DNA from 4 places in the Megasphaera vaginalis (ex Bordigoni et al. 2020) genome. Region 3 is predicted to be linked to each of the others. Evidence: riboswitches for the same ligand, from Rfam matches in the RefSeq annotation. Region 3 holds a riboswitch; each other region holds the start of a gene.
The links. A riboswitch is a leader RNA that binds a small molecule or an ion and turns the genes downstream of it on or off. The one in region 3 is predicted to bind S-adenosylmethionine.

Region 1: it holds a riboswitch for S-adenosylmethionine, as region 3 does, so the genes downstream of both, C0977_RS04385 (methionine ABC transporter ATP-binding protein) here and metK (methionine adenosyltransferase) in region 3, are expected to answer to the same signal.
Region 2: it holds a riboswitch for S-adenosylmethionine, as region 3 does, so the genes downstream of both, C0977_RS10075 (MetQ/NlpA family ABC transporter substrate-binding protein) here and metK (methionine adenosyltransferase) in region 3, are expected to answer to the same signal.
Region 4: it holds a riboswitch for S-adenosylmethionine, as region 3 does, so the genes downstream of both, C0977_RS06700 (branched-chain amino acid transport system II carrier protein) here and metK (methionine adenosyltransferase) in region 3, are expected to answer to the same signal.

What each region holds. Positions count from the first base shown of each region.
Region 1 covers NZ_OEQB01000003.1:36,490-38,688, forward strand. Annotated here, with positions in the region: gene hpf (ribosome hibernation-promoting factor, HPF/YfiA family) at 10-534, opposite strand; SAM riboswitch class I at 709-804, shown strand; gene C0977_RS04385 (methionine ABC transporter ATP-binding protein) at 882-1,925, shown strand; gene C0977_RS04390 (methionine ABC transporter permease) at 1,906-2,199, shown strand, end outside.
Region 2 covers NZ_OEQB01000009.1:17,759-19,957, forward strand. Annotated here, with positions in the region: gene rhaD (rhamnulose-1-phosphate aldolase) at 1-553, opposite strand, end outside; SAM riboswitch class I at 693-787, shown strand; gene C0977_RS10075 (MetQ/NlpA family ABC transporter substrate-binding protein) at 868-1,701, shown strand; gene metF (methylenetetrahydrofolate reductase [NAD(P)H]) at 1,802-2,199, shown strand, end outside.
Region 3 covers NZ_OEQB01000001.1:39,191-41,389, reverse strand. Annotated here, with positions in the region: gene coaBC (bifunctional phosphopantothenoylcysteine decarboxylase/phosphopantothenate--cysteine ligase CoaBC) at 1-726, shown strand, start outside; SAM riboswitch class I at 902-1,004, shown strand; gene metK (methionine adenosyltransferase) at 1,055-2,199, shown strand, end outside.
Region 4 covers NZ_OEQB01000004.1:189,713-191,911, forward strand. Annotated here, with positions in the region: gene C0977_RS06690 (DNA polymerase IV) at 1-258, shown strand, start outside; gene C0977_RS06695 (hypothetical protein) at 289-576, shown strand; SAM riboswitch class I at 1,032-1,134, shown strand; partial or broken gene C0977_RS06700 (branched-chain amino acid transport system II carrier protein) at 1,208-2,199, shown strand, end outside.

The sequences.
Region 1 (2,199 bases), on a different contig from region 3:
ATCAACTGCTCAGAATTCCGGCTCAATAAGTCCGTATTTACCATGTTTCCGTTTATAGACCACACTGATCGTATCCGTGTCAGAGTTGAGGAAAACGAAGAAATCATGACCGACGAGATTCATTTGCAGAATTGCTTCTTCCACATCCATCGGCCGTGCGGCAAATTTCTTGGTTCTGACAACTTCAAATTCTTCTTCCGGAGCGTCAGGGCCTTCTACCAACGCGGCATGGAAGGAATCGCCCTTCATGCGGCGCGCAATTTTTGTCTTATATTTATGAATCTGACGCACGATCTTGTCAAAGCCGAGATCAATTGCGGCATACATATCGTCATTACGTTCTACAACCCGCAGCACGACGCCGTCGACCTTGACTGTAAGTTCAGCAATTTTAGTGTCTTTTTCAATAGAAAGAACGGCCTGCAAATTCACTTCGCTATCGAAATACTTGGTAACCTTTTTCTCATGCTTCAGTACGTACTCCTTTAATGCCGGAGTAATTTCAATATTCTTACCTCTTACAACTGCTGCCATAAAAATCCCTTCCTTTCATAAAGGAAATAAAGCTTGCACCGTATTTCCCCTTATATTTTATATATTCAACAGCGACATGCAAATTCCTGCTGTGAAAGTTTTGCAATAAACGGCAACTCCCGTTTGACATCATTTCCCGTTCATGATAAGATAAACGGCAACAGCATAATATACTGTTCATCCAGAGCAGCAGAGGGACTGGCCCTATGAAGCTGCGGCAACCCCCACTCGGGAAGGTGCCAATTCCATCGGAGATTCCGACAGATGACATGAGCTTAGTTCTGGTGCGCCGTCAACTGTTGACGGCTTTTTTTATTTTACAAACTGTGTTTTAAGGAGCTGATACCGTGATTATCCTGGAAAATATCACCAAAACTTACGGCGACAAGGCGAAGGTCACCGCCTTAAACGGCATTGATCTGACGATCGAAGACGGCGAGATATTCGGCATCATCGGCAAGAGCGGCGCCGGTAAATCAACGTTGGTGCGTTGCATCAATATGCTGGAAAAACCGACGAGCGGCAAAGTCATTATCAATACCAAAGAGCTGACGGCAATGAACGACAGCCAGTTGCGCCGGGAAAGAAAAAACATCGGCATGATCTTTCAACATTTTAATCTCCTGTCTTCACGTACGGTTTTTGACAACATTGCTTTCCCCCTCGAATTGATCGGAGCCTCAAAAGAGGTGATCAAAAAAAAGGTCGATGAATTGCTTGATCTCGTAGACCTGACGGACCGCCAATACAATTATCCGTCCCAATTATCTGGCGGCCAGAAACAACGCGTCGGCATCGCCAGGGCCCTGGCCAGCGATCCAAAAATTCTCCTCTGCGATGAAGCCACATCGGCCCTCGATCCGCAAACGACGAAATCGATCCTCGATTTGTTGAAGAATATCAACAAACGCCTGAACCTTACGATTGTCCTGATCACGCATGAAATGGCGGTCATTAAAGAAATCTGTGACCGCGTCGCCGTTATCGAAGGCGGCGTTATTAAGGAGCAAGGGCGGGTTGTCGATATTTTTACGGCCCCGCAATCACAAACGATGCAGGACTTCGTCAAATCCGTTATCAATACGGAAATCCCCGAGGGAATCCGTAAAATGGGCATCAGCGACCAACCGGCGCCTGACCGCAATATGCTCGTGCGCCTTCGCTTCAAAGGCGAGATTACGAAAGATCCGGTCGTGATGAATATCGCCAAAAAATCAAATGCCGCCGTCAGCGTCCTCTACGGCGACATCGACTATATCCAGGACGAGCCCTTCGGGTATCTCGTCATCGTCATCATGGGCGACATGGAAACACAAACGGCAGCATTTTCATACATCAAGGAATTACCCATTGAAAGCGAGGTTTTAGGTTATGTCCCCGGAAATCATTAAATTACTGACGCAAGGCATAGAAGAAACGGTATTCATGGTTTGTGTAGCGACGTTCATCGGCTCTTTGATCGGCATCCCTCTCGGCGTCACCTTGGTCACTTCATCGAAAGGCCATATTCTGGAAAACAGTTTCATCAATCGTATTCTCGGCACTGTCGTCAATATTGTCCGTTCCGTGCCGTTTATTATTCTCATGGTCGCCATCATCCCGTTGACCCGTATTATTGCCGGCACTTCAATCGGCACGTTAGCAGCCTGTGTCCCGCTGACGATC
Region 2 (2,199 bases), on a different contig from region 3:
AAGGTACGATACCGATACCTTCGGGAAAAACGAGGGGATTTTCAATATCCGCTTCCCACAGTTCCCTCGTAATGGCGGCATCGTCAATGGGAACGACGAACGTCAAGGCGATCAGATTTGCCGGATGCGCATGGTAAACAATGCGGTTGCGACTTGCATCCCGTCTCTTCTTCAACGCCTGTGTCCGAAGGTGCGTCGGCAGCTCACTGGTCACGTTACCGCCCTTTTCCAGCCCCCAACGGACGGCATAGCTGCCGCCGTCGGCTGCCAGCTCAATAATGCCGAGGCACTCTTCCGGAGCGGCAGCAACCTTGCTCATGTATTTGCCGCTGCCCGTAAGAAGAAAGAAATCGCCGCCCAACACCGGAAGCGGCATCGTCAAAGGCAGCCAGTTCCGTTTCGTACCGAAGCCCGCACGGCAAGCAGCCGCTTCCGCCGCCGTTAAACGATAGCTGAGATTACCGCCGTTTCGTTCATGCCAGCCGCGCTGATTCGCTTCTTCCGCCATATGAATGCAGTCTCTCACAAAGGACTCGTGCAATACTTCCATCATTCGTTCCTCCTCATCATTCATGTCTTTTCAGAATAGCACAGGGATTTCTCCGCGTCTACAATTTTGCCGCAAAAAATCTATCCTCTTTCTTGACAATGATTCCTTTTCCTAGTAGAATGACAAGCGAACAAGTTCATACATTTTATCCAGAGTGGCGGAGGGACTGGCCCTATGAAGCCCGGCAACCGGTAATACGGTGCCAATTCCTGCGGAAGCAATTCCGAGAGATAAAGAAACGGTACCCTCTTTCTTCTTTCGGAAAGAGGCTTTTTTATTGACTTCCGCTATACATTACCAAAGGGGGAATCCGTTAAATGAACCATTTCAAAAAATTATCTTTATTAGCGACGGCAGCACTTCTGTCGTTGGCAGTATTAGCAGGCGGCTGCGGCAGCAGCACACCGGCAGGCGGTACGGAAAGCACGAAGAATACGACGATCACCGTCGGCGCCACACCGGTACCGCACAGCGAAATCCTGAATGAAATCAAACCGCTTCTGGCTAAAGAAGGCATCGATTTGAAAATCGTTGAATTTATGGACTATGTCAAACCGAATCTGGCGTTGGCCGACGGCGAACTCGATGCAACGTTCCATCAGCACGTGCCGTTTATGGATAAATTCAACAGCGAACACGGCACAAAACTCGTCTCAGCCGGAAAAGTCCACGTCGAACCGATGGGCGTGTATTCCCATAAGATCAAGGATCTGAAAGACGTACCGCAAGGCGGCAAGGTGGCCATTCCTAACGACCCGTCCAATGGCGGCCGCGCGCTCCTCATTCTGCAAAGCGCCGGATTGATTACCTTGAAAGACGGCGGCAACATTGCGTCTACAGTGCAAGATATCGTCGGCAACGACAAAAATCTCCAATTCCTTGAACTTGAAGCCGCACAAGTTCCCCGCTCCCTCGACGATGTCGACATTGCCGTTATCAATACGAATTTCGCCATGGAAGCCGGTTTGAATCCGCTGAAAGACGCCCTTTTCCTGGAATCCAAGGATTCGCCGTACGCCAATATTCTGGCAATCCGCGCAGGCGATGAATCGCGGCCGGAAATCCAGAAATTGATCAAAGCGCTCCAGTCTCCGGAAGTGAAAAAATTCATTGAAGACAAATACCAGGGAGCCATTTTACCGAGTTTCTAACGCGCCGCAGAAAGACCGGAATTCTCTTGAAAAATTCCGGTCTTTCTTTCATACTGTACATACAATCAGTCGTTTCAATTCATCATAAAGGAGACAGCCTATGACCGCCAGCCCCTCATTTCCTGACAGAAAAACATTTTCTCTTGAAGTCTTCCCGCCCAAAGCGGCTTCGCCGCTTGAACCGATGATCGCCGTCCTGCGTGAACTGAGCGAATTAAAGCCCGATTTCATCAGCGTCACCTGCGGTGCCAACGGGCAAGGCGGAACGCGAACAGCGGAAGTCGCAGAAAAAATCATAACCGACTGCAAGCTGACCGCCGTCCCCCACCTGACTTGCCTAAACCTGACCGCCGCAGAGGTACTTGCCGTACTCAATGATTATCGCCAACGGCGTATTACCAATCTCCTGGCGCTCCGCGGCGACAGCGTTCCCGGACTTGAACCGGCCGCCGTCTTTCCTCACGCCATTGATCTGATCCGCTTCATCAAAGAACAAAC
Region 3 (2,199 bases):
CGGCTGCCCGATCCCGACATACTTGTCGAATATATCGAAAAGACTACCTGCAGTTCGGCGCTGCTGCGCGGCAAAAAAGTGCTGGTCACGGCCGGCGGTACGCGGGAACGGATCGATCCGGTCCGCTATATCGGCAATCGTTCCAGCGGCCGCATGGGATTTGCCGTTGCCAAAGCGGCCATGCTGGCCGGCGCCGATGTGACTCTCGTCGCGGCTCCGTCAGCTTTGCCGGCGCCGTTAGGCGTGCATCGCATCGATGTCGGCACGACACTGGAAATGCAGGCCGCTTGCGAGGAGATTTACGATTCCGTCGATCTGGTCGTCAAGGCAGCGGCAGTTGCCGATTATCGCGTTGCCAGGCCGGCGGAAAATAAAATTAAGAAATCGTCGGAAACGTTGACTGTGGAACTGGCTAAGAATCCTGATATTCTGTATGGGTTGGGACAGAAAAAAACGCATCAGGTACTGATCGGTTTTGCCGCTGAAACGACCAATGTCATCGAATACGGTATGGGTAAGTTGAAGAAAAAGAACCTCGACATGCTTGTTGCCAATGATGTCAGCGTCGCCGGCGCCGGGTTTCAGGGGACGACGAATATAGCGACCTTTTTGTTCCCTGACGGGCGCAGCGAGGCGATGGAAATGATGAGCAAGTTTGAATTAGCGCAAAAGATCATCAGCGCCGGCGCCGCTTTGGTCGCTGCGAAAGAAAGCGCTGAGGCGTAAAATAAAAACGTGGAGGCGAGGATACTTTAGGCAAGCCGCAAAGTGTCCTTGTCTGTGTCGTTTGACGAGACTGGAAGGCATGATTTTCATGCGCTTGCGATATAGGAAAACGACGGCGATCTATTGCTTTTTTTTCGTCCTTATTCTATAATACTAAGTACCGTAAATTACATATGTTCCATCAAGAGTCGGCAGAGGGATTGGCCCGATGACGCCGCAGCAACCTTCACTATTGAAAAGGTGCTAATTCCAACAGTGCTTTCACTGGAAGATGGGTAACAAGAACCCCTCTTTTGCAGAGGGGAATTTTTTTACAGGAGGAATGGTAATGGTAAAAAATCGTGAATTTTTCACATCCGAATCCGTAACAGAAGGACATCCCGACAAAATAGCTGACCAGATTTCCGACAGCATTCTGGATGCCATTTTGGCAAAAGATAAACATGCCCGCGTAGCCTGCGAAACGCTGATTACCACAGGAATGGTGCATGTCGTAGGAGAAATTTCCACCAATTGTTATGTCGATATTCCCCATATTGTCCGTGAGACGATACGCGGCATCGGCTACACCCGTGCCAAGTACGGTTTTGACTGCGATACCTGCGGTATCCTTGTCTCTTTGGACGAACAATCTCAGGATATTGCCATGGGCGTTGACGAGGCCCTTGAAGCCAAGGCCGGCAACGGCGAACAATTCGACGCCATCGGCGCCGGCGACCAGGGCATGATGTTCGGTTATGCGACCAATGAAACGGACGAGTACATGCCGCTGCCGATCTCACTTGCTCATCGTTTGGCTCGTCGCCTGGCAAAAATCCGCAAGGAAGACGTGCTGACCTATCTCCGTCCTGACGGCAAAACGCAGGTCACCGTCGAATATGAAGACGGCAAACCCGTACACATCGACACGATCGTCATCTCGACGCAACACAGTCCGGAAGTGACGCGGGAACAGATAGAAAAAGATCTGATCGAAAATGTCATCAAACCGGAAATTCCCGATGGACTGTTCGATGAAAAGACAAAGCTCTTTATCAATCCGACGGGCCGTTTCGTCATCGGCGGTCCGCAAGGTGATTCCGGGCTGACTGGACGCAAAATTATCGTCGATACCTACGGCGGTATGGCGCGCCACGGCGGCGGCGCCTTTTCCGGCAAGGATCCTACGAAAGTGGACCGTTCCGCTGCTTATGCCGCCCGTTATGTGGCTAAGAACATCGTTGCGGCAGGCCTTGCCGATAAGTGCGAAATCCAGCTCGCTTACGCCATCGGCGTGGCTCATCCCGTCTCGATCCATGTGGAAACGTTCGGTACCGGTCACGTCGACACGGACACGATTGTCGCCTTGATCCGCAAACACTTCGATCTGCGTCCGGCAGGCATCATTGAAATGCTTGATTTGCAGCGTCCGATCTATAAGCAGACGGCCGCTTACGGCCATTTCGGCCGGAACGATCTTCATCTGCCTTGGGA
Region 4 (2,199 bases), on a different contig from region 3:
TGCGCGGAAGCGCAGTTGTATTTTGCGGCCAAACGGCTTTTTACCAGAGATCTGGCGTTTGAGCCGATACGGCTTTTAGGGCTGACGGTCAGTCAATTGCAGCCGCTGCAAATACAGGGCGATCTTTTTTCTGACGATGCGGAAACACAGGAAAAGGTGACGGCGGCGATCGACAGACTGCAGGAACGGTTCGGCAGACAAGCGATCATGAAGGGGTTTCTTTGGGAATTATCACAAGATAGAGAGACGAGAAAATAAACAGTCAGCAACTGAAGGAGGTTTTTTACGATGGCCATATACAAAATAGCTGCGCATACGGGAACGAATGATAACGGGTATATTCAATACGATGCAGATACACGGACCGTACAGGTTCATCTTTGTAATGACGAGATCAACCGAAAGGTTTACGAGTACCTGACGACCTGCCAGACGCTTCACAACTATGTCGATCTGTCTTTTTTCGAGACGATCAAAGAACGGCCTGTCGCCAGTTGGGAAACGATGCGATTGGCGCTGGCGAAGGTCTGGATGGAACTGGGTGTGCATATTGATTGGAGCCGCAAGGTAGATTGATTTTTTCGTCATATGCCACATGTTATGCACAAATTACACACAATCTTGGCGCCTGTCTGTGTATAGGCTTTAAATGCCCTGTTTTTCGCCGCTTTTTCTCCTTCTTTTCGAGACGAGATACCGCTTAAATTGTGGATAACTCAGATATCTCCAGGCGGAAAGAGCCGTGGCTTATCTCCTGCTATTCGCATATTGGAGAGGATAAGGCGGAATCTTGACGGAAGGCGAAACGGCTGTGTACAGGTGTTGTGATTTTGTGTATAAGTTATCCTGAAAAGGGTAAATTTTGTGTGAAGAATTGTACAAATGGCGTAATTACGCCATTTTTTACAGCTGTTTTGAGCCGGTTGTCCACATTTTGGTCATGGGAAACGGCTGGTGCGAGAACGTGCACGGAAAAGGATAGGCTTGACGGGGGAGCATTTTCGGTATATAGTGAAGAAGTCTCATTACAATATGCATCTAGAGCAGCTGAGGGACTGGCCCGACGACGCTGCGGCAACCTTCCGGAAGGAAAGGTGCCAATTCCAGCGCCACGGCGATGGCGACAGATGACAATAGGGGTTTTGCAGGTGCGTCATCGTTATGATGACGCATTTTTTTGTGCAATCATTCGTTAGGGGGAATCGTCATGATTGAAACGAAAACACTTGCCGGCCGAACGGTGCGGCTACGAGACGTTTTTATTCTCGGATTTGCTTTTTTTGCGACGTACTTCGGCGCCGGCAATCTTATTTTTCCGCCGCAGTTGGGCTTGAGCAGCGGGACCGCTTTTCTTCCGGCACTGCTCGGGCTGTCCTTGTCAGGCATTCTGTTGCCTGTGTTTGCGCTTCTGGTTATTAACCGGTGCGGTGATGTGCGGCGTCTTACGGCACATGTCGGCAAGCACACGTATCATATCTTATTAACGTTGCTGATGATTATCTGTACCTTTGTTTCCATTCCGCGGACTTGCGCGACGGCCGTTCAGCTTGGCGTACAGGGGAATTTTCCCGATCTGCCTTTTACTGCCGGCGTGCTGATTTATTTTGCCGTCGCCTATTTTTTTACCTTTGATGAAGGCAGCGTTTTTGATAAGATGGGCAAATATTTGACTCCGATATTGGCGTTGATCCTCATTGTTGTCGGTGCGGCTGGCATCTTTTTTCCCTTGGGGACGCCGGCAGATCCCGTTGTGGAGAATGCTTTTGTCAATGCTTTCTTGGGCGGATATAATACCGGTGACGTTCTGGTCAGCTTCATCATGGCTTCCTTGTTTATCGGTGCCGTCGAGGCCAAGGGGTATACGACGCGGAAATCGCGCAATGAAGCGATGGTGTTGTGCGGCCTGATTACGGTTATTCTGCTTCTGGTTATTTATGGCAGTCTTCTTTATATGGGGGCCTGTGTCAGCGGAGATTACGAACAGTCCATTGGCCGTGCCGCGTTACTTGTCGCCATTATTCAGCGCGCTGTCGGCGGGAAGGGTGTCGTATCGTTTTTTCGTTATCGTGACGGCGGCGGTATCGGCGGCAACGGCGCTTTTGGGCGTTGACGGCATCGTTACGTATATCGGGTGGATCTACAGCATTTCCTATCCGCCCGTACTGGCATTAATGGTCTTGGGGACGTTTGCCAAGGTCA